Regions from separate parts of the Bradyrhizobium sp. 191 genome, predicted to be linked through region 1. Evidence: predicted binding sites of a transcription regulator. Region 1 holds the regulator's gene; each other region holds the start of a gene.
The links. The regulator LexA, encoded in region 1, represses DNA repair genes until DNA is damaged. The targets are predictions, from matches to a motif close to TGTTCNNNNTGTGTTCNG.
Positions count from the first base shown of each region.

Region 2: a site for LexA is predicted at 3,965-3,982, ahead of IVB23_RS10850 (DUF3072 domain-containing protein). Genes of this name have one in related genera too.
Region 3: a site for LexA is predicted at 1,538-1,555, ahead of uvrA (excinuclease ABC subunit UvrA). Genes of this name have one in related genera too.
Region 4: a site for LexA is predicted at 4,092-4,109, ahead of IVB23_RS16200 (ribonuclease T2). Genes of this name have one in related genera too.

Region 1 is NZ_CP064692.1:1,306-8,449, reverse strand. Features, by position in the region: gene glp (gephyrin-like molybdotransferase Glp) at 1-780, shown strand, start outside; gene lexA (transcriptional repressor LexA) at 957-1,658, shown strand; gene IVB23_RS00030 (hypothetical protein) at 2,140-2,574, shown strand; gene IVB23_RS00025 (ComEC/Rec2 family competence protein) at 2,699-4,978, opposite strand; gene IVB23_RS00020 (DUF2171 domain-containing protein) at 5,075-5,308, opposite strand; gene IVB23_RS00015 (SgcJ/EcaC family oxidoreductase) at 5,494-5,880, opposite strand; gene IVB23_RS00010 (glutamine--tRNA ligase/YqeY domain fusion protein) at 5,888-7,144, opposite strand, start outside.
Region 2 is NZ_CP064692.1:2,346,048-2,353,191, forward strand. Features, by position in the region: gene IVB23_RS10820 (HAMP domain-containing protein) at 1-1,110, shown strand, start outside; gene IVB23_RS10825 (HWE histidine kinase domain-containing protein) at 1,124-2,611, shown strand; gene IVB23_RS10830 (hypothetical protein) at 2,608-2,829, opposite strand; gene IVB23_RS10835 (hypothetical protein) at 2,970-3,227, shown strand; gene IVB23_RS10840 (hypothetical protein) at 3,322-3,564, shown strand; gene IVB23_RS10845 (hypothetical protein) at 3,685-3,903, opposite strand; gene IVB23_RS10850 (DUF3072 domain-containing protein) at 4,019-4,213, shown strand; gene IVB23_RS10855 (DUF6496 domain-containing protein) at 4,298-4,591, shown strand; gene IVB23_RS10860 (hypothetical protein) at 4,604-4,966, opposite strand; gene IVB23_RS10865 (Do family serine endopeptidase) at 5,227-6,774, opposite strand; gene IVB23_RS10870 (universal stress protein) at 6,982-7,144, shown strand, end outside.
Region 3 is NZ_CP064692.1:116,804-123,947, reverse strand. Features, by position in the region: gene IVB23_RS00575 (outer membrane beta-barrel protein) at 1-452, shown strand, start outside; gene IVB23_RS00570 (outer membrane protein) at 694-1,377, shown strand; gene uvrA (excinuclease ABC subunit UvrA) at 1,651-4,632, shown strand; gene IVB23_RS00560 (hypothetical protein) at 4,681-5,010, shown strand; gene IVB23_RS39315 (hypothetical protein) at 5,007-5,132, opposite strand; gene IVB23_RS00555 (DUF433 domain-containing protein) at 5,345-5,572, opposite strand; gene IVB23_RS00550 (HAD-IA family hydrolase) at 5,670-6,311, shown strand; gene IVB23_RS00545 (cytochrome D1 domain-containing protein) at 6,442-7,144, opposite strand, start outside.
Region 4 is NZ_CP064692.1:3,496,971-3,504,114, forward strand. Features, by position in the region: gene IVB23_RS16175 (methyl-accepting chemotaxis protein) at 1-733, shown strand, start outside; gene IVB23_RS16180 (IS4 family transposase) at 1,059-2,357, shown strand; gene IVB23_RS16185 (DUF3617 family protein) at 2,520-3,050, opposite strand; gene IVB23_RS16190 (hypothetical protein) at 3,095-3,388, opposite strand; gene IVB23_RS16195 (hypothetical protein) at 3,573-4,034, shown strand; gene IVB23_RS16200 (ribonuclease T2) at 4,155-4,847, shown strand; gene rlmJ (23S rRNA (adenine(2030)-N(6))-methyltransferase RlmJ) at 5,004-5,864, shown strand; gene IVB23_RS16210 (cold-shock protein) at 6,129-6,344, shown strand; gene IVB23_RS16215 (outer membrane protein) at 6,415-7,038, opposite strand.

The DNA.
Region 1 (7,144 bases):
CTGCTCCGCGAGGGAAGCCGTCTCACCGAGCGCGATCTCGCGCTGGCTGCGGGAATGAATCACGCGCATCTCGCCGTCCGCCGCCGTCCGAGGGTCGCGATCCTCGCCACCGGCGACGAGCTGGTGATGCCCGGCACTACGCCCGGACACGGCCAGATCGTCTATTCCAATGGCTATGCCCTGCACGCGCTCGCCCGCAGCGAGGGCGCCGAGACCATCGACCTCGGCGTCGCCGCCGATACGCTGGAGGCCACTTCCGCCGGCATCCGTCGCGCCCGGGAGAGCGGCGCCGACATCCTGATCACGACCGGTGGTGCCTCGGTCGGCGACCACGATCTGGTCCAGCAGGCGCTCAAGGACGAAGGCATCTCGATGGCGTTCTGGAAGATCGCGATTCGGCCCGGCAAGCCGATGATGCACGGACGGCTCGGCGCAATGCGCGTGATCGGCCTGCCCGGCAATCCCGTGTCGTCCTACGTGTGCGCCTTCCTGTTCATGGTGCCGTTGATTCGCGCCCTGTCGGGCCGTTCAGTGATCCATCATCGCCGCGAGCGCGCCGTGCTGGGCCGCGATCTCGGTGCCAATGACCAGCGCGAGGATTATCTGCGTGCGCGCCTGGAACAGCGCGACGACGGCACGCTCGTCGCTCTTCCCGTCAGCCATCAGGACTCCTCTCTGCTTGCGAATCTCGCTGCGGCAGAGGTACTTCTCGTGCGCGCACCGTTCGCGCCGAGGGCCGAGGCCGGCACGCCTTGCGAGGTGCTGCGCCTGCCCGCCTGAGCTGCATGGCCACACGCATCGCGCGAGCTTTGCTCTGTTCACCGTAAATTAAGCAGTTGCGGAACACATATCGAACATATAGTGTCCGTTCATGATTTGTTTCGAGGATGTAGCGGCTTATCGCTGACTTCCTCGTCTCGGACTTGAACGACATCAACCGGGGGACTTTGGTCGAGATGTTGACGCGCAAACAATACGAGCTTCTGCGATTCATCAGCGAACGTCTGAAGGAAAGCGGCGTGCCGCCGTCCTTCGACGAGATGAAGGATGCGCTCGACCTGCGCTCGAAGTCGGGCATCCATCGCCTGATCACTGCGCTCGAGGAGCGCGGCTTCATCCGCCGCCTGCCCAACCGCGCCCGCGCCATCGAGGTGATCAAGCTGCCCGAGCTGCAGGCCGCCGCCGGCAGTCGCCGCGGCTTCACGCCGAGCGTCATCGAGGGCAATCTCGGCAAGGTGCGCGCGACCTCCAGCCCGCCTGTGGACGAGGGCGAGCGTCCCGTCGCCGTGCCCGTGATGGGCCGCATCGCGGCCGGCACGCCGATCGAGGCGTTGCAGACGCGCAGCCACACCATCAGCGTGCCGCCCGACATGCTCGGCTCGGGCGAGCACTACGCGCTCGAAGTGCGCGGCGATTCGATGGTCGAGGCCGGCATCCTTGATGGCGACATGGCGCTGATCCAGCGCAACGAGAGCGCCGATACCGGCGACATCGTGGTGGCGCTGATCGACGACGAGGAGGCCACGCTCAAGCGCTTCCGCCGCCGCGGGGCCTCGATCGCGCTCGAGCCCGCCAACGCCGCCTACGAGGTCCGCATTCTTCCGCCGAACCGCGTGAAGATTCAGGGCAAGCTGATCGGGCTTTACCGCAAGTACTGAGCGGTCGTTCGATATCGATTGGAGCGGATGGCTGTCCGCTCCGGCTGGATGGTTTTTCCGGTTCTGCTCAGATTGTCCGGCCCCCTCTTTCGGCGCCACAACCTCGATACGACGCATCATCGCTTCGCGGCCTGAGAGTGCGAGGACACGTGATGCGCCAGACTTATCATGGACGATGTTGCGGCGCCGATCGCAGCATCGGCGATGTAAGCCGTCGCCATACAATCGCACCGCCATTCGGCAAAAGCGAGCGGCAATACCCAGGCTGGTCGGCGCCCACGAGGCGCTGACACGCGCCTTCCGAATACACAGGCGTCGGTTTTGTTCCTATCGAATCCGGGAAAGATAATGTGATCGCGGCATGCGGCGCCCAGCCGCAGATTTGCCTACAACGAAGCAGAACGTTGCGTGCTTCCACCCTGATAGAGGCCTGCGCCTCCAAAAGAGGTGCGGGTTGCTATCTTCGCATGAGGAGCACCCAATGTGTGACTACAGCCTGCATGCTGTCGCGACACGCCCCGCCGAAGTCGGCGAGACGATCGTCACGACAACTTTCCGTGGCACCTCGACGCGCGGCTTCGCCTCCGAAGCCGATCTCTCCGTCGCGGTCTGCTTGCTGCCGGGAACGGAGCTCGCTTTCGCCGACAACGTCCGTTACGACAATCGCTGGATCTGGACGCGCACCGTGAACTCCCGCGTCGGCAAGTTCGGCAAGATCGACCCGCACATTCCCGATCGCCATCATGACGCGATCGAATTCCCCGACGGCAAATACGTGCTGGTGACACAGCTCGTCGAAGGCCAGCGCGCGACCGTGCTGCAACTGCCGGTGACCCAACCGGTTGGCGAACGCGAGCACAAGCCGCAGACCGTCGCCGACACGCGGTCCACGATCACGCGCCTGCCGATCGGCTGACGTCGTCGCCCCCGGCCGATGGTCGTGGGCCAGGAATGAAATGCCATCGCCGGCCGAGGCCGGCGAGATGGTATGGTTTGCGTCCTGCGAGATCCCGTCCGACCGACCTCCCCCGCATCGCTCCTCAATCGTCCGCCTGCAAGTCCATCTCCGATGGCGTTGCGTCCCGGTTGCGGGGCACGGCCGTCTTCGGCGCAAGGCTGCCGTCGAAATCCCCCTCGCCGGCGCCGGCCGGCAGCCAGGGGCGGCTTGTGCCTCTCGCCCTCACCGCCCGAACCGAGAAGCCGTCACCACTCTGCGTCAGAGCCAGCGCGCCCTGACTGGCGAGCCGCGGCCTGTCGACCACCATCGCCGCGCAATCGGGCGGCGTGGGCCGCGCGGTCACCACCAGCGCGGCGCGGCTGCAATCATCAGCCAGAGCGTCGATGCGCAACGCCAACGCGACAAGCCGTCCGTCCGCGAGCGGCGTCACGCAGCCGGACTCGTCACACGACACACCGTCGGCCAACGAGGCGCTGCCGGCATCGCGCGGATCGGCATCGGCGGCCAACCACTCCCTCAGCAGGAAGCCATCCTTGCTGGCGCGGATCACATGCAGCCGCCCGTCCCGGCCCCGCACGGCGACGCTCGCGCCATCCCCGGCAATCAAGATGTCGGGCTGCCGCACCGACATCGCCCAGAGGATCGCGGCAAGCAGCACCACGGCACCGGACCAGCGCAGGGGCGTGCGCAGCAGCCCCATCACGATGATCCCGAGGCTCGCCGCGATCAGCGGCGCGATCCCGAACGCGGGAATGCGACCGACTGCACCGGGCAGTGCCGCCACCCAGCGCGAGACCGCAACCATCCATTCGATGCCGATCCCCATCAGCCACCAGAACGCGCCGTCGAGCCCAAAAGGCGCGGCGAGCAGCCCCAGCAGCCCCGCCGGCATCACCAGCGCCGAGACCACCGGCATCGCGCCGAGATTGGCGAGCACGCCGTATGGCGTCACGCGGTGGAAGTGGAAGGCGGCATAGGGCGTGGTCGCAAGCCCGGCGATCAACGAGGCCAGGAACAGCATCGCGATCTCGCGGCCGCCCCACAGCGCGATCCGCGCCGTTGCGGAATGATCGGGCGATGCCAGCAGGTTCGGCATGCCGATCTGCACCAGCGCCACCAGCCCGAGCGTTGCCGCAAAGGACATCTGGAAACTCGGATGAACCAGCGCCTCCGGCGCGACGGCGAGCACGATCAGCGCGGCCACCGCCAGCGTCCGGAACGTAATGGCGCGGCGATCGACCATCACGGCGATCAAAACCACCGCCGTCATGAAGAACGATCTCTGCGTCGCGACCTCGGCGCCGGACAGCAGGAGGTAGAACGCAGCCGCAACAAGCGCCGCGGCTGCCGACCATTTCTTGATGGCGAAGCCGGCCGCCAGCCCCGGAATCAGCGCCAGCAGGGCGCGAACCGCGAAGAAGACGACGCCGGCGACGACCGCCATGTGATAGCCGGAGATCGACAGCACATGGCCGAGCCCCGAGACGAACATCGCGTCGTTGACGGGCGCGGTGATCGCATCGCGCCGCCCCGTCAGCAGCGCGGTCGCAATGGCGCGATTGTCGCCTTCGAGCGTCGCACGGATGCGGGCATCGATCGCATCGCGCAGGCCCTGCATGAAAGCCGCGTAGCGCAGCCGCAAGCCGACGGCATCCGGCGGCGGCGCGGCCGTGATGGCGCCCATCACGAAGCCGGAGGCGCCGATGCCCTGGAAGAACATGTCGCGCGAGAAATCGTAGCTGCCGGGGCGCACGGGCGAGATCGGCGGCAGCAGCCGCGCCTTCAATTGCACGAAGCTGCCGACCTCGGGCGCAGTGCCCTTGCGCACCGACAGGCGCACGCGCTCGAGCTTGACGTCGCTGCGCTGCGCCTCCATCGCGCTGACGCGCAGCACGAAGCGATCGGTGCGCTCGCGGATATCGCGCGCCTCCACGAAGCCCGACAGCGACACCGAATAGAGCGGCTTGGCCAGCACGGTGTGGGCGATGCGCGCCGTCTTCCAGGTCGCGACGGCAAAACCCGCCGCGACCGCCGCGAGCATGATCGCCAGGGCAAACAGCCGGCTCCGTCGCAGCAGGACCGCGCCAAGCGCGAGCATGACCGCGGTCACGGCAACGACCCACAGCACCGGCTCATGATCGGCGGCGAAATACAGCGCGATGCCGCCACCGAAGGCGACCGGCACCCAGGGCAACAGCCGGCCTGGGCCGGCCTCGGCGCGGGCCCATTCGCGTAGCGTTCCGACGATTGCCGGCCAGATGCCAAGGCCCGCCGGCGCAAAGCCGCCGGCCGGTGCGGCGCGGCCGACCGGCCACGTCCCCGCAACTCCCTGGGAGCGCACTGGCCGGCCCGCCTCCGCCATTCCCCTGCACCTTACGATACGCGACGGGTGCGGAGGCTACCGGAACGCGCGACCGGGCGAATAGCGGTACAGATCGGGAACAGGCGGCGTAGCGCGCTACTTTTCCTCTTCCATCGTCACCGCGACCGAGGCGTTGGCCGACAGCCGGACCTTGTTGCCTTCGACGTCGGCAACGAGGCCCTTGTCGATGAAATGATGGTGCCCCTTGTGGCTGCCCTCGCCGCTGTCCTTCTTGGTCAGCTTGATGCGGTTGCCCTCGACGCGATCGACGGTGCCGATGTGGACGCCGTCGGCGCCGATGACTTCCATATGCTCTGCGATGTTCTGCATGGCGGGATCCTTGGTTGGAGCCACCTCAACGCGCGGAGAGAGCTTCGGTTCGTATCCTTCCGTCATTCCGGGGCGCGCCACTTGGCGCGAGCCCGGAATCCATATTCACGCTGGTGGTTATGGATTCCGGGCTCGCGACTTTGTCGCGCCCCGGAATGACGAAACCGGTTGGTTAAGCGCGATCGCTAAATCAGCGGTGCCTGCGACGAGGCGTGATGATTGACGATCTTCCACTCGCCGTCCTCGCGGATGAGGACCCAGCTCATCTTGACGACGAGATCGTCCCGCTCGCCGGCAAGATCGAACGCGATGGTCGCGGCCATGTTGATCAGATCGGGGCCGGCCTGCGCCGCCTGCACCTCGGAAAAGGCCGCGCTCGGCTTGCGCCACCGCGGCAGCCCGTTGAAATAGTCAACGACGCCGTCCCTGCCCCGATAGAGTTTGGGGTTGGAGCCGAAGAAGAACGCATCCTTCGCATAGAGCGACGACAGCGCCACAGCGTCGAGCTTGGCAAAGCCGGCGCACCATTTCGCGATGACGGCGGAAACGATGGCGTCGGCTTCGCTGCTCATGGGCGCATCAACCTTTCGCGACTTCCTTCGCGAACGTGTCGCGCAGGCCTATGGTGCGCGAGAACACCGGCTTGCCGGGGGTCGAGTCCTTGTCGCGCACGAAGTAGCCCTGGCGCTCGAACTGCATCGGCGCGGTCGAATTGCTCTCCGCAACGGAAGCCTCGACCCGCGCATCGGCGAGGATCTCCAGCGAATTCGGATTGAGGTCGGCCGCGAAGTTCGAAGCATCCGGGCTCGGATTTGCGAATAGCTGGTTGTAGATGCGGATCTCCGCCGGCTTCGAGGCAGCCGCCGGAAGCCAATGCATGGTCGCCTTGACCTTGCGGCCGTCGGGCGCGTTGCCGCCCTTGGTCGCGGGATCGTAGATGCAGCGCAGCTCCACCACCTCGCCCTTATCGTTCTTGATCACGCCGGTGCACTTGACGAAATAGGCATAGCGCAGCCGCACCTCGTTGCCGGGGGACAGGCGGAAGAACTTCTTCGGCGGGTTCTCCATGAAGTCGTCCTGCTCGATGTAGAGCTCGCGGCCGAACGTGATCTTGCGCGTGCCGGCGCTGGCGTCGTCGGGATGGTTGATCGCCTCGAGCTCCTCGGTCTGCCCTTCCGGATAGTTCTCGATCACCACCTTGAGCGGCTTCAGCACCGCCATGCGGCGCTGCGCCGTGCGGTTCAGCTCCTCGCGGATGCAGAATTCGAGCATGCCGACATCGACCACGCTGTTGGCTTTCGCAACGCCGATGCGCTTGACGAATTCGCGCAAGGCCGCCGGCGGTACGCCACGGCGGCGCATGCCCGCCATTGTCGGCATGCGCGGATCGTCCCAGCCGGCGACATGGCCGTCGCGGACGAGCTGGGTCAGCACGCGCTTGGACAGCAGCGTGTAGGTCAGGTTCAGCCGCGCGAATTCGTACTGGTGCGGCTTGGACGGCACCGGCAGCTTCTCGATGAACCAGTCGTAGAGCGGCCGGTGGTCCTCGAACTCCAGCGTGCAGATCGAATGCGTGATGCCCTCGATCGCGTCCGACTGGCCATGCGCGTAGTCGTAGCTCGGATAGATGTTCCACTTGGTGCCGGTGCGCGGATGGTGCGCGTGCAGGATGCGGTACAGCACGGGGTCGCGCAGGTTGATGTTGCCCGCGGCCATGTCGATCCTGGCCCGCAGTACGCGCGCGCCGTTGGGGAATTCGCCTGATTTCATGCGGCGAAACAGGTCGAGGTTCTCCTCCACGCTGCGGTCGCGGAACGGCGAGTTCTTGCCGGGCTC
Region 2 (7,144 bases), 2.3 Mb from region 1:
CGCGACAAGGGATTCAAGGTTCTGGTCGCCGCGCGGGGCGCGGAGGCGCTGGAGCTCGCCAAGCAGTATCAGCCGAGAGCAGTCTCGCTCGACGTGTTCCTGCCCGACATGCTCGGCTGGACCGTGCTGAGCCAGCTCAAGCACAATCCGTTGACCCGCCACATCCCCGTGCAGATCATCACGCTCGACGAGGACCGCCAGCATGCGCTGGCGCGTGGCGCGTTCTCATTCGTCAACAAGCCGACCACGCCTGAAGGCGTCTCGGCCGCGCTGACGCAAATCAAGGAATATGCGCGGCCGCGGCGCAAGCGGCTGCTGATCGTCGAGGACAACGAGGCCGAGCAGCTTTCGATCCGCGAGCTGCTGTACCACGACGACATCGAGATCGTGTCGACGGCCACCGGCGCGGCGGCACTTTCGACGCTGCGCGAGCAGCCGTGTGACTGCGTGGTACTCGATCTCCGGCTGCCCGACATGAGCGGCTTCGAGGTGCTGGACCAGATCCGCAACGACGAGCGACTGTCGAACATCCCGGTCGTGGTCTTCACCGGCCGCGAGCTTTCGGCGGAGGAGGACGCGGAACTCCACACCATGGCGCGCAGCATCGTGGTCAAGGGCGTGGAATCGCCGGAACGCCTGCTCGACGAAACCGCGCTGTTCCTGCACCGCGTGATCACGGAGCTGCCGATCGAGAAGCAGCGTATGCTGGAGAAGCTGAACAGTTCCGACGAGGACTTGATCGGCAAGACAGCCCTGCTCGTCGACGACGACGCCCGCAACATATTCGCCCTGTCGAGCGTGCTGGAACGGCGCGGCATGAAAGTGCTGACGGCGACGACCGGCAGCGAGGCTGTGACACTGGTCGAATCCAATCCGGAGATCGCGATCGTGCTGATGGACATCATGATGCCGCAGATGGATGGCTATCAGACCATCGGCGTGATCCGCGAGAACCCGGCCTTCGCCCGTCTTCCGATCATCGCCCTGACCGCCAAGGCGATGAAGGGCGATCGGGAGAAATGCCTCGAAGCCGGCGCGTCCGACTATCTCGCCAAGCCGGTCAACACCGACCAATTGCTGCTTGCGATCCGCATGTGGCTGCACCGCTGAGTTGGGCCCGCGTATGGACCAGGAAAAGGTCAACATCCTGCTCGTCGACGACCAGCCGGCCAAGCTGCTCGCCTATGAGGTGATCCTGAAGGATCTCGGCGAGAACCTCGTGATCGCCTCCTCGGGACGCGAGGCGCTGGAGGTGCTGCTCAAGACCGAGATCGCGGTGATCCTGGTCGACGTCTGTATGCCCGAACTCGACGGCTTCGAGCTCGCCGCGATGATCCGCGAGCATCCGCGTTTCCAGAAGACCGCCATGATCTTCATCTCGGCCATCCAGGTCAGCGACATCGACCGGTTGCGCGGCTACGAGATGGGCGCGGTCGACTACGTGCCGGTGCCGGTCGTGCCGGAAGTGCTGCGCGCCAAGATCAGGGTATTTGCCGAGCTCTACCGCAAGACGCGCGAGCTCGAACGGCTGAACCACGAGCTCGAGGACCGGGTCCGCGCACGCACTGCGGAACTGGAGAGCTCCACCGCGAAGCTGCGCGAGAGCGAGCAGCGGCGCAGCATGGCGATCGCTGCCGGCAAGATGGGATCCTGGGACTGGGACTGGATCAGCGGCGATTGGATGTGGGACGAGGGGCAATACCGAATCTTCGGCGTCGGCCCCGAGAGCTTCGAAGTCAATCCGGCCAACGTCCAGGCGCTGCTGCATCCCGATGACGTCGATCAGTTGCGCAAGGCGATCGCCGAGTTCAACAAGGGCACGCGCGCCTATGAAACTGAGTTCCGCATCGTGCGGCCCGACGGCGAGGTGCGCTGGTGCGTCGGCACGGCGGCGGCGACGGTCGACGAGAGCGGGCGCGTGGTGCGCGTCAGCGGCGTCACCGTCGATATCACCGAGCGCAAGCGTGCCGAGGAGCGGCAGAATCTCCTGGCGCGGGAAGTCGATCATCGCGCCAAGAACGCGCTGGCACTGGCGCAATCGATCGTGCGTCTCACCCGGGCGGACGAGGTCAAGGACTATGTCAACGCCGTCGAGGGACGTATCAATGCACTGGCGCGCGTGCACACCATCCTGTCGCTGTCGAGCTGGGAGGGCGCCGAGCTCTCCAGGCTGATCGACGAGGAGCTTGCGCCCTATTCGCTCGGCGACCAGATCAGATTGGCCGGTCCCGAAGTTCAGTTGCTGCCGGCGACGGCCCAGACGCTGGCGCTCGCGCTGCACGAGCTCTTCACCAACTCGGCCAAGTATGGCGCGCTCTCGACTCGATCGGGGCGGCTCGCGATCGATTGGCGGGTCGAGGACGAGCTGCTCACGCTGAGCTGGGAGGAATCCGGCGGTCCGCTGGTCATGACACCGAAATCTCGCGGCTTTGGAACGCGAAGCCTGCTTGCGAGCGTCGAGTCCCAGCTTGGCGGACAGGCGCAGTTCGATTGGCGCGCTGAAGGCCTGTTGTGCCGCCTGGAGGTGCCGCTGAAGCGCCGGACGGCCACCGCCGGACCCGGCAAGTTCGACACCGGCGGCTCCGCAGAGTTGCAGCGCGCGTCCGGCTAACCGGAGGCTGCGCTCGTCATGCGCTGAGCCACCCGCGGTTCGCGCGGGACTCGCCCTTCCAGCCAGGCTTCCGTTCGGGCGAGATCGCGCAGGGCCCTGGCGTAGCGACGCGCCGCGCTTCGCTCTGCTCCGCGCGGCAGCCTGCGGGCCTTGCGCAGGATGTCTGCAGCCGCGTTGCGATAGGCCAGCGAGCGGTAAAGAAAGACTACCTTACCCATATCCATGTTCCCGTTTTGATGGCGCTCATCCTTGCAAGCCCGGCATGAACGTCGGATGAAGCGGGCGATGACAATTATTTCAATCGAATGGAACCAGACAACCGCGCGGGTGTTTGCATGCCAATTCGGGATGCACTCCCATGCGCACCAAGAAGTCGTCTGACCTGATCTCTGCCAGCGGACTTATAAAGCTGATGACGCATGCAATGATGGGCGCGGCCCTCGGCCTCACCTTCAGCCTTACGCTCGTCCTGTCCAATCCAGCCGTGGCCAACCTGCTCAATAACGGCGGAAGCCAGGCCATTCTGGTCTTCACTCTCACCTTGGTGACGACGTTCGCGATCGGTACGACGCTCACCGGCGTCGTGTTCATCATTGAGGAGGACAAGCAAACTTGAAGCGCGCGTGACCCGCGGGAGGTGCTTTGTCGGGAACTCCTGCGGCGAAGAACGGTTGGCTGCCTGCGTCAAATTAACTCAGGGAGTTTCCCGCATGAAGACGACCAAGCTCGCTCTCGCCGTAATGTTGGCAACCGGCCTTGCCGCCGCGCCGTTCGCCGTGCAGGCCAAGTCACACAAGGCCAAGCATGGATCCTCGATGTCATCGTCACAGACCACCGGCGCCAACACCAAGTCTTCCAAGGGCGCTGATCCTTCCGGCCAAGGCGGCTCCGGCCCCGGCTCCGATCAGGGCGGCACCATGACGAACAAAGGCGGCATGACCAACACCAAATAGGCCACTCCCTGGAATCCATCGAGGGCCCCGCCCGTTGCGGGGCCCTTTCTCTTGGGGCTCGTGCGCAGTTTCAAATCCGGTACGCGTCCGGGTCCCTTCTCCACCGCGCGCTCCCCGATTTCAGCGGGGCCCGCTCGCGCGCGCAGGATTGCCCGTCTTCGCGGGACGAAGGCGGACCCGGTCGCGGACGTCAGGCAGAACGTCGCTGCCGCCAGCTGCCTTCCATTCGCCGATCAGGAGGTTGATTCTCCGGCGCAGATCCATCTGCGCCAGGGCCCTTTCCGTGCAATCGCAGCCGCGCTCGACGAGATCGCGCACCGACGCCTCGACGTCGGCCATTTCGAGCCTCAAGACTCTGATTTTACGTCGAATTTCATTAATTCTGTTGTCCATGGCTTGTTAGAACAAAATAAGAACGTATAGTCAAGTCACGATTTCAGAACGGAGAACGCGGATGCAGGTTCAAGGTAAATACGACGCCAGGGTTTTTCTCGGCGAGCAGATGACGCGGGCACAGGGTCTCAGGCTGAAGCGGCTGAGCGAAGAGGCCTATCAACCCGCCCAATTTGCACGGGACCTGTCCTTCGGTGAGGCCGCACGGCGCATCCAGGCGCTGGAGGCGGAGATCGAGCTGGCGAACTCCTTCTAGCCGCGGCGCGCGCCTGCACGTTGTGTGTGCGCTGCCGGAACCATGGCTGAGCCGAATGGTTCTCCTCGCCAAGGGAGAGCATGCATGGCACGCAAGGCAAAGAAACGTCGCTACTCACGCAGCTCCGGCAGCGATGTCGAAAGCGAGATGCGGCGCTACAAAAAGGGTACCGCGAAGAGCGGGCGCGGAGGACGCGGCGGCCGCGTGAAGAGCCGCAAGCAGGCAATCGCGATCGGACTGTCGAAGGCACGCAAGAAGGGCAAGAAGGTCCCGAAGAAGGCATCGAAGCGGAACAGCGCCAAGAAGACGTCGAGAAAATCGTCTAAGTCAAGCAAGTCGTCAAAGAAGTCGTCGAAGCGCAAATCCAGCAAGCGCTGACGCTGACCCGTCTCAGGTCATGCTGCCCGGCATGAAGCAGCGGATCGAAATCCCGAACGCCGTCTTCACCGGCCACACCATGGTGCGGCCGGCCCGGTTCGGCTCGGTGATGACGGCTTCGTCCGGCACATCTATCCACTGCCCGTCCAGACGCACGCGGTAACGCCCGTTGTGCGACTCCCAGTCGGGATCGGCGACGGCAAATCCATCCGCATCCGAGCAGCACGGGCCGAGCTGGCTGCGCAGACTGTCGAACCATGGCTTCAGGGGTGAGTTCGCGTAGCGGCCGTCATCTCGCCCGAGCGCGTTTCCGCCCCAGAGCACCAATGACGCTGCGAGCAGTGCACTCCTCCGCGAGAGCTTCAATCGAACCATGTCGGCACCGATCAAAATGCGAACCGCCAGCAAGTTCCACAAAGCGGCGGCAGGCTCGAAGTTCCACGCCTGCAATCCACCTTTGCGGCCTCCTTGCCGCAGATGTTGGAACTGTGATGAACGAACACGGCTTTTTCGGACGAACTGCGTCACCATTCCTGTGGTTAACGAGAATGTTATCAATAGCCCAACGGGAATTTCGAGGCTGAACAGGAAAGGCGGCCCGAGGGCCGCCTTTGGGTCGCTCGATGCGCGCGACTCTACGCGAGCGGAACTGCGACGAATCTCGTCGCCTCCGCGCTTCTGACCTGCAACAGCACGCTGCGCTTGCCCGACGATTTGGCCTGCGCCAGCTCCGAACGGACGTCGCCGACATTGGCGACCGCCTTGCCACCGACATTGAGGATGACGTCGCCGGTCTGAATGCCGCGTTGTGCCGCCGGCCCTTGCGGATCGACCTCGGTGACGACGACACCCTTCTGGCCCGCGCCCTGGACGTCACCTGCCGGCGCCAAGCTGAGGCCGAGGCGCGGCGTGCCGGCATTCGGCTGCCCTTTGCCCTCGTCGGCATTGCCATTTCCTTTGGCTTGCCGTTCGTTCGGCAGCTCGCCGAGCGCGAGGGTCACCGTTTTGCTGTCGCCCTTGCGGAAGACATCGAGCTTCACGGACGTGCCCGGCGCCAAGGTGGCGATGGTGCGCGCGAGGTCGCGGGAGTCCTTGATCGTGGTGCCGTTGACGGCGGTGATGACGTCCCCCGCCTCGATGCCGGCCTTCGCCGCCGGGCTGCCATCCTGCGGATTGTCGACGATCGCCCCGCGCGCCTCCTTGAGGCCAAGGCTGTCGGCAATATCCGATGTCACGGGCTGCACCTGCACGCCGAGCCAGCCTCGGGTGACCACGCCCTTGTCCTTCAATTGCGCGACGACGAGCTTGGCGGTCGAGGCGGGAATATCGAAGCCGATGCCGACCGAGCCGCCCGAGGGCGAGAAGATCGCAGTGTTCACGCCGATCACGTTGCCGTTCATGTCGAAGGCCGGCCCGCCGGAATTGCCCTTGTTGATGGGCGCATCGATCTGGATGAAGTCGTCATAGGGACCATTGCCGATATCACGGCCGCTGGCCGAGACGATGCCCGCGGTCACAGTGCCGCCAAGACCGAAGGGATTGCCGACGGCGACCACCCAATCGCCGATGCGCGGCTTCTGGTCGGAGAATTTGACGAACGGAAAGTCCTTCTTGCCATCGACCTTGATCAGCGCGAGATCGGTCTTCGGATCGGTGCCGACGACTTTCGCAGTGTAGGTCGTGCCGTCATCCATCGTCACCTGCACGGATTCGGCGTGGTCGACGACGTGGTTGTTGGTCACGGCATAGCCGTCGGCGGAAATGAAGAATCCGGAGCCTTCGCCCGTGATCACCTGATGGCGCTGGCGCGGCATGCCGTTCATGCCGCCCGGGAAGCGGAAGCCGAACTGTCGCGAGAATTGGTCGAACGGCGTATTCTCGTCCGAATCCATCCGGTTCTGCTGCAGCATCGCGGTCTTGTCGCTGTCCTGGTCGATCTTCACCCGCACCGAGATCACCGCGGGTTTGACCTTGCTGACCAGATCGCCGAAGCCCGGCGGCGTCACGGCGGCTTCCGCAGCGTGAGCCGGCGCAATGAAGGAGTTCGTACCGAACGGCGCGGAGCCTGGCGCCATTGACAGGGCGGCCACGCCCAGCGCGGCCACGGTGCCGAGCAGCGCGAGCCGGCGCGGCCTCAAGATCTTGCGGGACGTGGTGGTGTCGGAATTGACGCGATCGTTCATGTCGAAATATCCATGTTGAGCTGGTGTCGCCTTGCCCTCAACATGGTCGCTTCCACCTTACGGCGTCCCGTCCATCCGATTAAATCTCGGCAAAGAACGGGGAGAGCGGGCGCAGCAGGCAGATCGCCGCCGCCCATTTGATGCAGCTCAACACGGGCGCTTCGCGCAGTGAAAAACTGCACCTATGAGGTCCACCGGAGGCGCGCCATGTACAAAGACATTCTCGTCCACATTCCCACCGAACGTCCCATGCGGTCCGCGATCGAGGGTTCGATCTCGCTCGCGGCGCACCTCAACGCTCATCTCGACGCGGTCGCGGTCGGCTATGTCGCAACCAGTGCAGCTTACGTGATGGAGGGCGGCGCGGCGG
Region 3 (7,144 bases), 120 kb from region 1:
ACTGGGCCGACTTTACCGGCGACAACATCAGCGCGGTGTCCGGCCTTCGCAACCAGTCCACGATCGACTCTTTCGGTTTGATCACGGGGCAGATCGGCTATGCCTGGAACAACGTGTTGCTCTACGTAAAGGGCGGCGCCGCCGTCGTCGGTGATCGCTATCGGACCTACGATGTGGCGACCGGCCTCGAGTTCGACCGGGCCAACGAGACCCGTTGGGGCGGCACGGTGGGCGTGGGCGTCGAGTTCGGATTCGCGCCCAACTGGTCGGTCGGCTTCGAGTACGATCACATCTTCCTCGGCCACCGCACGATCGACTTCACCGGATCCGGCAATTTTGTCGCTGCTCCGCTCGGTGCTTTCACGGCCTCCAATCGCATCGGCCAGGACGTCGATATCGGTCTCATCCGGTTGAACTATCGCTGGGGCGGCCCGATGATCGCGAGGTACTGATATCCCGCTGATATTGTTTGGAGATCAAAGGCCGGCCTCGCGCCGGCCTTTCTGTTTTGGGCGCGCACTGATCGCGGGGAAACGAGTCAGTAACCATTACCTTTTGCGTCGTTGTGGCTTTTCGGAGACACAACTTGCGGCTTTGGTGGTGTAAGCACAACCCCAGTTGGGCCGTTTGAGTCCGCTGCCCTTCCGGTCACGGAAGGCAATAACAGAAACTGGGACTGGGATTTAGTTGAAGATGAAGAAGGTTTTGTTGGCTTCGGCCTGTGTATTCGCTCTTGCGGCCCCCGCTTCGGCTGCCGATCTGGCAGCCCGCCCCTACACCAAGGCGCCTGTGCCTGTGGCCTCGGTCTACAACTGGACCGGCTTCTACCTTGGTATCGTCGGCGGCGGCGCTTGGCAGTCCGACGCCGACCCGAAAATGAAGGGCGGGTTCGTCGGCGGCACCGCCGGCTACAACTGGCAGACCGGCAACGTCGTGTTCGGCCTTGAGGCCGACGCCGCCTGGGCGGACGTCAGCGCCTCCGTCGCAGGCGTCGTTCCCGGCCTTGGTCTCGTGAACGTGAGCTCAAAGACCGAGGCGATGGGCACCGTGCGCGGCCGCATCGGCTGGGCCGTCAACAACGTCCTGTTCTACGGCACCGGTGGTTACGCCTGGATCGACAACAAGATCAGCGGCACCGCGGGCGCCTTGACCATCTCGGACAGCAAGTTCCACTCCGGCTGGACCGTCGGCGCTGGCGTCGAAGCATTCTTCGCGCCGCAGTGGTCGGTCAAAGGCGAGTACCTCTATCGCAGCCTCGGCAGCGAGACCTATTTCGGTGGCATTGGCGCCCCTGGTGACTCCGGCACGCTCAACTTCCACACCGTGCAGGTCGGCGTGAACTATCACTTCGGCGCGCCGGTGGTTGCGAAGTACTGATCACGACTGACGTCGCATCGTCACGAAAGGCCGGCCTCGCGCCGGCCTTTTTGTTTGGGCGGCACGCTCCAGCGCAGTTCCGCACGCCCGCTGCTGCCAGATGCCGCCAGCGCGCCAACAATCCGTTGACGGTTCGCAAGTCGCACTGGAAATCCGCCCCCGTTCTTCCTACGTTCGCTGCCATACCCATCGGCGCCGTTCCCGGTTCCGGGCGAAGCGCGCCTTCAACATTGGCGCGATCGCGCGTCTTTGGATTCCTTAAGGACCAGCGGGATGGACGAAGTGATCAAGGCGAAGCGCCAACAACAGAACGCGGGCTCGAGCCTGCGCGCAATTACGATCCGTGGCGCGCGCGAGCACAACCTCAAGAACATCGACGTCGAGATCCCCCGCGACAAGCTGGTGGTGTTTACGGGCCTCTCCGGCTCCGGCAAATCCTCGCTCGCCTTCGACACCATCTATGCCGAGGGCCAGCGCCGCTACGTCGAATCGCTGTCGGCCTATGCCCGCCAGTTCCTGGAGATGATGCAGAAGCCTGACGTCGACCAGATCGACGGCCTGTCGCCGGCGATCTCGATCGAGCAGAAGACGACGTCGAAGAACCCGCGCTCCACGGTGGGCACGGTGACCGAGATCTACGACTATATGCGCCTGCTCTGGGCCCGCGTCGGCGTGCCCTATTCGCCGGCCACGGGCCTGCCGATCGAGAGCCAGACCGTCTCGCAGATGGTCGACCGCGTGCTGGCGCTGCCCGAAGGCACCCGCCTCTATCTGCTCGCGCCGGTCGTGCGCGGCCGCAAGGGCGAGTATCGGAAGGAGCTCGCCGAATGGCTCAAGAAGGGCTTCCAGCGCGTCAAGATCGACGGCACCTTCCATGAGCTCAGCGAGGCGCCGACGCTGGACAAGAAATTCCCGCACGACATCGACGTCGTGGTCGACCGCATCGTGGTGCGCGCCGACATCGGCCAGCGCCTCGCCGAAAGCTTCGAGACCGCGCTGAAGCTCGCCGAGGGCCTCGCCGTGGTCGAGTTCGCCGACACGCCGGCGGCCGCGCCTGCCGAAGAGAAAGAGAAAAAGAAGACCGCGAAGATCCACGACAAGAGCGGCCCCGAGCGCATCCTGTTCTCGGAAAAGTTCGCCTGCCCGGTCTCCGGCTTCACCATCCCCGAGATCGAGCCGCGCCTGTTCTCGTTCAACAATCCCTATGGCGCCTGTCCGGCCTGCGGCGGCCTCGGCGTCGAGCAGCATGTCGACGAGGACCTCGTCATCCCCGAAAAGGACCTGACGCTGCGCAAGGGCGCGATCGCGCCCTGGGCCAAGTCGTCATCGCCCTACTACGTGCAGACGCTGACCGCGCTCGGCAAGCACTACAAGTTCACGCTCGACACCAAGTGGAAGGATCTGCCGAAGAAGACGAAAGACGCGATCCTCTACGGCTCCGGCGAGGACGAGATCAAGTTCTCCTACGAGGACGGGGTCCGCTCCTACGACACCAAGAAGCCGTTCGAGGGCGTCATCACCAACATCAACCGCCGCTATCGCGAGACCGAGAGCGAGTGGGCGCGCGAGGAGCTGGCGAAATATTTCCATGACGTCCCCTGCGAGGGCTGCAAGGGCTTTCGGCTCAAGCCCGAGGCGCTCTGCGTCAAGATCGGCGGCAAGCATATCGGCGAGATCTCGGAGCTCTCGGTCAGGAAGGCCGGCGAATGGTTCGCGGGCGTGCCCGAGACGCTGAACACGCAGCAGAACGAGATCGCCGGCCGCATCCTGAAAGAGATCCGCGAGCGCCTGACCTTCCTGCTCGACGTCGGCCTCAACTATCTCACGCTGTCCCGCTCCTCCGGCACGCTGTCAGGCGGCGAGAGCCAGCGCATCCGCCTCGCCTCGCAGATCGGCTCGGGGCTCACAGGCGTGCTCTACGTGCTGGACGAGCCTTCGATCGGCCTGCACCAGCGCGACAACGCCCGCCTGCTCGACACGCTCAAGCGGCTGCGCGACCTCGGCAACACCGTGGTCGTGGTCGAGCATGACGAGGACGCCATCCGCCTCGCCGACTACGTCCTCGACATCGGACCCGGCGCCGGCATGCATGGCGGCCACATCGTCGCCGAAGGCACGCCTGCCGAGATCATGCGCAACCCGAAATCGCTGACCGGCAAGTATCTGACCGGCGAGCTCGAGGTCGAGGTGCCGGAGCGGCGCCCGCCGAACCATCGCCGCACCATCAAGGTGGTCAACGCGCGCGGCAACAACCTCAAGAACGTCACGGCGGAGATTCCGCTCGGTCTGTTCACCTGCGTCACCGGCGTCTCCGGCGGCGGCAAGTCGACGCTGCTGATCGACACGCTCTACCGCGCCATCGCCCGCAAGCTCAACAATGCCAGCGAGGGCGCCGCCCCGCACGACCGCATCGAGGGCCTCGAGCACATCGACAAGATCATCGACATCGACCAGTCGCCGATCGGCCGCACCCCGCGTTCGAATCCGGCGACCTATACCGGCGCCTTCACGCCGATCCGCGAATGGTTCGCCGGCCTGCCCGAGGCGAAGGCGCGCGGCTATGAGCCCGGCCGCTTCTCCTTCAACGTCAAGGGCGGCCGCTGCGAGGCGTGCCAGGGCGACGGCGTCATCAAGATCGAGATGCACTTCCTGCCCGACGTCTACGTCACCTGCGACGTCTGCAAGGGCAAGCGCTACAACCGCGAGACGCTCGAAGTCCTGTTCAAGGGCAAGAGCATCGCCGACGTGCTCGACATGACCGTCGAAGAGGCCGCCGAGTTCTTCAAGGCGGTGCCTCGCGTCCGCGAGACCTTCCAGACCCTGCACCGCGTCGGCCTCGACTACATCCATGTCGGCCAGCAGGCGACGACGCTGTCGGGCGGTGAAGCCCAGCGCGTGAAGCTGGCCAAGGAGCTGTCCAAGCGCGCCACCGGCCGCACGCTCTACATCCTGGACGAGCCCACCACCGGCCTGCACTTCCACGACGTCAAGAAGCTGCTTGAGGTGCTGCACGAGCTGGTCGCGCAGGGCAACACGGTCGTCGTGATCGAGCACAATCTCGAAGTCATCAAGACCGCCGACTGGGTGATCGACTTGGGGCCCGAAGGCGGCGACGGCGGCGGCGAGATCGTCGCCTGGGGCCCGCCGGAGGACATCGCGAAAGCGCCGCGGAGCTACACGGGGAAGTTCCTGGAGCCGGTGCTGAAGAAGGCAAGGAAGCCGAAGCGGAGGAGCACGAGCGAGGCGGCGGAGTAACCCCGCTGCCTTGACCAGCCGGAATCAAGGCGAGGTGGAGGGATCTCCATGCCAAGCCGGACCTATGCGCTATTTCGGAACGCCATCCTCGCCGAACGCCAGGTGACCTGCGTCTACGAGGGGCGCCATCGCGAGCTCTGTCCGCATATCATCGGCACCAACAAGTCCGGCGAGGAGGCCGTGCTGGCCTGGCAATTTGCCGGAGAGAGCAGCGGATCGCTGCCGCAATGGCGCTGCCTGAAGCTGGCAAATGTCAGTGGTGCCCGGGCGCGGGACGGCCGCTGGTATGAAGGTGGCTCGCATCGAACCACTCAGACTTGCGTCAGCGACATCGATCTCGATATCAACGTTGACGTCCGCGGATTGCGGTCCCGCTAGCTGCCGACGAATTCAATCACCGCCTCGCCCCGCGCGACGGCTTCCGCAATTTGCGGCATGGCGCCTAGAAACCGGCGGATCAGCGTGCGATTGTCGATGTTGCCCACGCGCACCCACAGCACGATCGGTCCCCTGACTCTTCGCAACGCGGAGAAGCGAAAAGTCGCGATCCTTGGTGACGAGAACGGCCGATCGAGAAGTGGCTTCGTTCCAGATCACCCCGTCGATCGCGTTTGCCATCCCGAACTCGGCCACATGAGCCGCGTCGTATCCAGCGCGACGCAAGGCTTCTGCCAGTGCCGGAGGAAGCTGAGCATCGATCAAATAAAGCAAGCTATTTGGCCACTATGATCGGGTGGTCGACCTGACGGGCGGCATAAACAAGCACCGCGTCGATGTCGGCCTCTTCCAAATATGGATAATCCTCGAGAATGCTCTCGCGCGACTGTCCCGCGGACAGCAATTCCAGGACGTCGGCAACCGTGATGCGCAGGTCGCGAATGCACGGGCGCCCGTGCATGCGCTGCGGATCGACCGTAATCCTTGCCAGTAGGTCCGACATCTGTCACCTCTAGGAACGTCAATATAGCACCTCAAATGATATCTGTCAGCGCGTCGCGGCCAGCCTGACGCACGATCCGCTCGGCACCTCCACCTCCATGCCCTACTCCCTCGCCATCTTCGATCTCGACGGCACCCTCGCCGACAGCTTCCCGTGGTTCCTGCGCACCATCAACGACGTCGCCGATCACTTCAATTTTCGCCGTGTCGCCGATGAGGACATCGAAGAACTGCGGCATGCCTCGAGCCGCGAGATCCTCGCCCGGCTCGAAGTGCCCTTGTGGAAGCTGCCGGCGATCGCGCGGCATGCGCGGCGGTTGAAGGCGGAGGCAGCAGCTGAGATTTCTCTGTTCGCAGGCGTCGAGACGATGCTGCGGACGCTGGCTGAGAACAGCGTGCAGCTCGCGCTGGTGACCTCGGACAGCGAGGCCAATGCGCGCGAGAAGCTCGGCGAGGCTGCGTCGTTGTTTGCGCATTTCGATTGCTCTGCCTCACTGTTCGGCAAGCCCGCGAAATTCCGCCGAGTCATCCGCCGCGCGGGTGTCGAGCCCGGCAAGGTGATCGCGATCGGCGACGAGGTCCGCGACATCGAGGCGGCGCGGGCCACGGGAATTGCCTGCGGGGCCGTGTGCTGGGGCTATGCGGCACCGGCGGCGCTGCGGGCGCTGGGGCCGGATCATGTGTTCGAGCGGATGGATGAGATTGCGCCGACGCTAGCGCAGACTGGTAGGGTGGGTTAGCCTTGCAGATGCGCAAAGCGCATCTGCGCAGCGTAACCCACCACTTCTGTCTCCGCGGAATCCAAAGAGGTGGGTTACGCCTTCCGACTGCGCTTCGCGCAGCCGCAAGGCTAACCCACCCTACACACCCCTACTCCGTCCTGCGCAAGAACGCCCCGAACGCGCGCGGGCCGTCGCCGGTCTTGACCTCGCCGATCACCTTCAGCTCGGCCGCATCGATGATGCTGAGCGTGTTGCTCTCCCAGCACGCGACGATGATGCGCTTGCCGTCAGCGGTGGCGGCAATGCCCTCGGGATAGTCGCCGACATTGATGCGCTTGATCGGCTTCAGGCTCGCCAGATCGAACACGCTGACGGTGCCGCCATACTGGTCCGTGACGAAGCCGCGCCCTTGCGTGAGCGCCACCGCATAGGGGCGCATCCCGACCGGCACGCGGCCGATTTCGCGGGCCTCCGCGATATCGATGACCGAGACATCGTCGGAGCCGACATTGGCGGTGTAGGCGCGCTTGCCCTCGGCGTCGATGGTGACGCCGAAGGGACGCGTACCCACCTTGATGATCGCCTTGCGCTGGCGCGTCGCGGTGTCCACCACCGAGACGCTGTCGTCGTCGCGGTCGGCCGAGAGCAGCAGCCTGCCGTCCGGCGTCACGGCGAGGCCCGATGGCGAGGCGCCGACCGCGATGCTGGCCGTGGCGCTGCGCGAAGCCGTATCGATCACCCGCACCGCGGCGGCATACCAGTCGGCGACATAGACGGTGCGGCCGTCGGGCGCGACAGCAATGCCGAGCGGCCCGCCGCCGACCTCGATCCGCCACGCGACTTGCCGCGCG
Region 4 (7,144 bases), 3.5 Mb from region 1:
CTTCGCCTCCGTGGAGGCGGAGATCGGCAGCGTCACGCGCGCGGCGACCTCCAACCTCGGACATTGCGACATCGTCATCAGCGAGCTCAACGAGCTCGCCAAGGGCGTCGACCTGTCCTCGCGCGACCTCAAGAACGCCGACGAGCGGGTGGCGAAATTGCTCGACGCTTCCGAAGGCCTGATCGCGCTGATCGCCGACAGCGGCGTGGAGACGTCGGACGCGCCGCTGATCCGCGTCGTCGTCGACACCGCGAAGCGGATTTCGGCGGAGTTCGAAGCTGCGATCGACCGCGGCGAGATCACGCTCGACCAGCTCATGGACGAGAACTACCGCGAGATATCAGGCACCGATCCGAAGCAGTACCTCACCGACTACGTCGCGTTCACCGACCGCGTGCTGCCCGCGATCCAGGACCCGATCCAGAAATCCGATCCCCGCATCGTGTTCTGCGTCGCCTGGGCGAGGGGCGGCTATCTGCCGACCCACAATCCGAACTACCGGCTGCCGCAAGGCAAGGACCCGGTCTGGAACAACGCCAATTGCCGCAACCGCCGCCTGTTCACCGACCGCACGGTGAAGAAGGTCGCAGCCAACACGAAGCCGTTCCTGCTGCAGACCTACCGCCGCGACATGGGCGGCGGGCAGTTCGTGCTGATGAAGGACCTGTCCTCGCCGATCATGATCCGCGGCAGGCATTGGGGCGCCTTCCGGATGGGCTTTCGTCAGGGCTGACGGGCGCTCCTGCGGCCCTTGAATCAAAAACCTGAAAAACAACCCCATGCACAGTAGCCGGGGTGTGCGAAATCAATGGCTTGCGCCGGCATGCCATGGCGCGCTTTGACTCGTCGGGCCAAACAGAGGTAGAATGCTATTATTCCGAAATCCTCCCCTTCCCTTCTCCCCTTGTGGGCTAAGGCGTGCACAGAATTTTCTTGCCTTAAGTGAATCGAGTCTGATTCTTTGTAATGCGGTTAAGAAGGATAACCGCATTGAAGGCAGGAATGGATTGGTCGGTCGGCCGTTTTGGAGACGTTCGACTGGCCAAAAGGGGGCGCTGTTGTTGCGGCGCGCCGTCGAACGCGTGACGATGAATCTGCGAGCAGCGGCCGATGGCCGCGCCGAATGGGTCGGCTTCAGCCGGTGGCTGAACAATCCGAGCGTAACGGTGGACGAGATCGTCGGGCATGGCGCAGAGGTGCTGTCGAAGCAGTGTGCAGGCCTGCATGTGCTTGCGATCCAGGACACGACGGAACTGAACTACGCGAGGCATGCGGGCCGGGTCCGCGGCCTTGGCCCTTCCGGGAACGGGATTGACCCAGGCCTGTTTGTGCATCCGGTGTTGGCCGTTGACGCCGGGAGCGGAGCCTTGCTCGGGCTCGCTGGGATGCAGATTTGGACGCGCCAGGGGCCTGCGTCGCCCGATTACCAGAGCCAGCCAATCGAAGAGAAGGAGTCCTATCGTTGGATAAAGAGCGCGGCCGACGCCAAGAGTGCGCTTGCTGCTGCGGCGATGGTCACGGTGGTTGGCGACCGTGAGAGCGACATTTACGAGGAATTTGACCGGATTCCTGACGCACGGACCCATTTGCTTACACGTGCCTGTCGCGATCGCGCCCTGGTGGGCGGCGGAAAGCTGTTTGATATTGCCGAAAGTTGGCCGGTCCAGCATAGCTTCGACTTGGAGGTTCGGGCACAGCCCGGCCGTGCGGCACGAACGGCCAAGATCGCACTGCGCTTTGGCGGGGTGACCATCAAGCGCCCGGCCAACTGCAGCGACCGGAAAGCTGCGCGTCAATTGACGTTGCGCTTGGTTGAAGTGAAGGAACTGGATCCCGTTATCGGGGAGTCGATCCACTGGCGCCTTCTCACCACTCATACGGTGACGACCGTGAAGCAGGCGCTGCAGATCGTTGATTGGTACCGTCAGCGCTGGCACATCGAGCAGTTGTTCCGCACCAGTAAAAGCCAAGGCCTCGACATCGAGAGCAGCCAAGTCGAGGCGGCTGAGGCATTGTTCAAGCTCGCTGCCATCGCGATGACGGCAGCTACCAAGATCATGCAGCTCGTCCTCGCCCGTGATGGCACGGTCGACCGCCCCGCCACCGACGTGGTGCCTCCGGACCAACTGCCGATCCTCGAAATCTTGCAGGTCCAGCTCGAAGGCAGGACTGACAAGCAAAAGAACCCTCACTCCAAGCACTCTGTCGCATGGCTCGCATGGATCATCGCTCGCCTCGGAGGATGGACCGGCTACGCCTCGGAGCGGCCACCAGGTCCCATCACTATGCGCAGAGGATGGCACCGCTTCAAGCAAATGTCAGCCGGTTGGAGGCTCCGAGATATGTGCACGCCTTAGCCTTGTGGGAGAAGGTGGCGCGAAGCGCCGGATGAGGGGTATCTCTCCGCGCGTGCAAGTCTCATTTGAATTCGCGGAGAGAAACCCCTCACCCGTCTCGCCGCTAACGCGGCGAGCCACCCTCTCCCACAAGGCCCACAAGGGGAGAGGGAAATAGCACACCTACTTCGGCAGCAGCGCCTTCAGCTTGTCCATGTCGCGCACGTTCATCTTGAAGCCGCCGGGCATCACGATGTCGCCGGGCTTCTGGTCCGGCTTGCAGGCGCCCAGCCACTTGGCTTGCAGCGTCATGGTGCTATCGCGGCCGGCCGCGCCGGCGACGCCGCCTTGCGCGTGCGAGGTGGTCTTCACCGTGTAGGCCGAGTTGAAATCGCCCGTGATCTCGGCATGCGACGTCGTGCTGACGCCGGCGACGCTACATTCGGAATCGCTGACATAGCCGGTCGCGGTCTTCTTGATCTCCTGCTTGGCGCAGATCTGCTTGGCCATCGGCGAGACGTTGTTGCTCATCTCCTTGTCGACGGTCTCGTCGGTGCAATGCTGCATGGTCATTTCGGGGACCGGCGAGCCGGTCGAGACCAGCTTCATTTCCCAAAGACCGGCCTTGCGCACCGGCAGGTCGTCGGCGCTGGCGCTGCCTGCCGACAACGCGAGGCAAAGCGTCGGGCCGAGCAAAGCGAGTTTGCGCGTCATGTGGGAGGCTCCCGGCCGAGAAAGTGCGGCGTTACGACAGCGCCTCAGTAGAGCGTGCGGATCGGGCGATCGGCGGCACCATAGGGCACCCAGCGGCAGGCGAACGAGATGTAGCCGCCGTCATAGCCCTGCACCGCGAGGAATTTGGCGACCTTGCCGTAGCGTGCGCAGTGATCGACCGCGACCTGACGCGCGTCGACCTGGGTCGCCATCGAATAGGCGATGATCCCGCCGGTGTCGTTGCCCTTGAACGGCGGCACCGGAAGGATGTCGGCCCGCGCCGACTGGCTCGCCATCATACCCAGGGCAAGAAGGCCAGCGGCCGCAATGATTCGCATTCCCGTCACTCCAATTGGCTGGCGCCAGTCTACGGTGCCGGGATGGAAGTGAAAAGAACAGAAGCCCGGTTGGCCGCGACGTTCCGGTCAACTCCTCGCCAAGTGTTGCCGCGCTGCACTTGACCTGCCCCGGCCTTCGCGGCACCGTCTGAACTTCGCAAGACCTAAGCTGTCTGGATTGACCATGCGCGCCCCCTCCCCGAAATCGCTTCGCTTTGCTGCTCTGCTCGGCCTCATGTTCGGGGCGCTGTCGCTCGGCGAGGCCAGGGCCGCCAATCCGCTCGAGCTGAATTTCTGGCTGAGCGGACCGCGCTACGACGGCGCCGTCGTCGATTGCGACAAGGCCCTGCCGACGATCGCCACCCAGTTCTGGGAAAAAGAGAGCTCGTTCTGGAATTCCTCGTTGAAGATCACCAGCTTCTCCGCCGTTCGCGAGGTCGCGTTCCGACCCTGGCAGTCCGACAACATTCCGCGCCGCTTTTGCACCGGCGAGGCCCTGCTCAATGACGGCAAGGTGCGCAAGGTGCACTTCTCGATCATGGAGGATGGCGGCTTTGCCGGCTACGGCGACGGTGTCGAATGGTGCGTGGTCGGACTCGATCGCAACTGGGCCTACAATCCGGCCTGCCGCTCCGCCAAGCCCTGATCCGAAGAGCGTCTGATTCGGGCTGATCAACCGGTGGACGACAACCGGCTCGAATTTTGTTCTTGAAATGTTCTCTTTGCCTGCTAGACTGCGCGCACAGTCTAGTTGAGGGGCGTTGCCATGTTTCATCCCAGATTGCGTTCGTTGTCCCGTCTGATGATCTCGCTGACCCTCGCCGCCGGGCTGGCAACGCTCGCCGGCGGCGCGAAAGCCCAGGACAAGCGGCAGAACGCACCGGGCGAGTTCGATTTCTACGTGCTCGCGCTGTCGTGGTCGCCCTCGTTCTGCGAAGAGGCGGCCGAGCGCGGCGGCCGCTCCCAGATCCAGTGCGGCGGACGGCCCTACGCTTTCGTCGTGCATGGGCTGTGGCCGCAATATGAGAACGGCTTCCCGGAATATTGCCAGCGCCCGGCGCCGCGGCTGAACCGCAACATCGTGTCCTCGATGCTCGATTTGATGCCGGCGCCGGGCCTGATCTTCAACGAATGGGACAAGCATGGCACCTGCTCCGGGCTCGAGGGCCGCAGCTATTTCGAGACGATCCGGAAAGCGCGCGCCGCGATCAAGATCCCGGCCGACTATCTCGATCTGTCGCAGGCCAAGACCGTGGCGCCGGCGGAGGTCGAGGAGGCCTTCATCAAGGCCAATCCGGGCCTCAGCAATGCCAGCATCTCGGTCACCTGCAACCGGACACGGCTGTCCGAGGTCCGCATCTGCCTCAGCAAGGACCTGCAGTTCCGCGCCTGCGACGAGATCGAGCGCCGCGCCTGCCGCCGCGACCAGGTGACGATGCCGCCGATCAGGGGCGGGTAGGATTGGTTCGCCGTCATTCCGGGGCGCGCGGAGCGTGAACCCGGAATCCATCTCTCGGCGTTACCGGTAGCAAAAATGGATTCCGGGTTCGGTGCTGGCGCACCGCCCCGGAATGACGGCCGTTACTTTCGGCGCGCGATGTCGTAACTGTCCGCCATGAACTACCGACACGCCTTCCACGCCGGCAGCTTCGCCGACGTCATCAAGCACATCGTGCTGGCGCGCATCCTCACTTACTTGCAGGACAAGCCGGCAGCGTTCCGCGTCATCGACACCCATGCCGGCGCCGGCCTCTACGATCTTGACAGCGACGAGGCGCGCCGGGGCGGCGAATGGCTGACCGGCATTGCGCGGCTGCTGCAGGCGCGCCTGTCGAACGAGACCGCGGCGCTGACCAAGCCCTATCTCGACATCGTCCGCGCCTTCAATCCGAAGGGCGAGCTCAAGGCCTATCCGGGCTCGCCGCTGATCGCGCGCGGCCTGCTCAGGCCGCAGGACCGGCTCGTCGCATGCGAACTCGAGCCGAAAGCGCGGAAAGCGCTGATCGACGTGCTGCGCCGCGACGAGCAGGCCCGCGTGGTCGATCTCGACGGCTGGATGGCACTGCCGGCCTTCGTGCCGCCGAAGGAGCGCCGCGGCCTCGTGCTGATCGACCCGCCCTTTGAGGCCAAGGACGAGTTCGAGCGGCTCGGCGAAGCCTTCTCGGCGGCTTTCGCGAAATGGCCAACCGGCATCTATGTCATTTGGTACCCGGCCAAGAACCGCCGCGCCACCGACACGCTGGCCCAGACGGTCGCGCGGCTCGCAGCTGCAGCAAAGCCCCCCGGGAAATGCCTGCGCCTCGAATTCAGCGTCGCGCCGCAGGCCGACAGCGCCGCCCTCACCTCCACCGGGCTCTTGATCGTCAATCCGCCCTATACGCTGCACGGCGAGCTCAAGACCATCCTGCCCGAACTGGAAATGCCGCTCGGCCAGGGCGGAGCTGCCAGATTCCGATTGGAGGTGCCCAAGCCTTAAAGCCAAGCCGTAACACTCCGGCATTCTTGGGAAAAATATGCAGGACCGGTAGTCAATCTGCAACGAACCGTATTATGCTGTTTCCGTGACTGGCTTTACGTTCCGCTTCCGCGAATGGTTGCGGCGGAGTGAAGGCCTAAGAAAGATCCGGCCGGACCGATGAGGTCCGTCCAAGGATGGCCAGCTCCCGGGCTCCGTAAGGCCCGGTCATGTCGTGACGTGAGTCTGCGTCGCGGCGGAGGAGCAATGAGGGGGAGTTTCCCGATGGCCATGACGGGAACGGTCAAGTTCTTCAACGGCGAGCGCGGCTACGGCTTCATCAAGCCTGACGACGGCGGTCGCGATGTCTTCGTTCACATTACCGCTGTGGAGCGGGCGGGACTGAAGGACCTTGCCGAAGGACAGCGTATCACTTTCGAAGTCGAACCGGACAAGAAGGGGAAAGGCCCGAAGGCGGTCAATTTGGTGATCCTCGCTTAGCGAGCCTGACGCAAAAAAATCCCGACCGCGAGCGGCCGGGAGGCTGGTCCGGTATTTTCTTCTTGAGACGTCAGAAGTGATAGTTCACGCCTGCGCGGACAACGTTGGCGCTATAGCCGTTGGACACGCCCGTAATCGCGAACTGACTCGTGGACAGATCGATGTAGAGATATTCGAGCTTGACGCTCCAGTTCGGCGCGAGGCCCACTTCCGCGCCGGCACCAATGGTCCAGCCCGCGGTGGTATGCGACTCCGTCCAGCCGAAGGTCTGCCCACGCAGCTCGCCGAACGCAAGGCCGGCGGTGCCGTAGAACAGCACGTTGCTGAACGCATATCCCGCGCGGCCGCGCAGGGTGCCGAACCACGGATTGGAGAATTTCCACGGCGCGAAGGTGTCGTCGGCGCCCGCGGCCTGGATGTCGCCCTCGACACCGAACACCCACGGGCCGTTCTGGAAATTGTAGCCGGCTTGCACACCGCCGACGAAGCCCGACGGCTTCGAGGGGTTGTCGTCCACCGAGCCCCATTCATAGCCGATGTTGCCGCCGAGATAGGGACCTGCCCAGCTATAGGCATTGAGCGGCTGGTTGACGGTATAGGGCGCACGTTGCCCATAACTGAGATCGGCGGCTTCTGCCGAAGCCGTCCAGCCGGCCGCAACCAACGCGGCCGCGCCCACAACGAGCCCCTTCATCACTCACTCCAACGCAACTGTCGCAACCCGCGCGATGCCTGCGCCGCCGCGCCGGCCCTGCATGGTTACGGAACCAAGAACTTTTCGCGTAGGATTTATCGAGAGT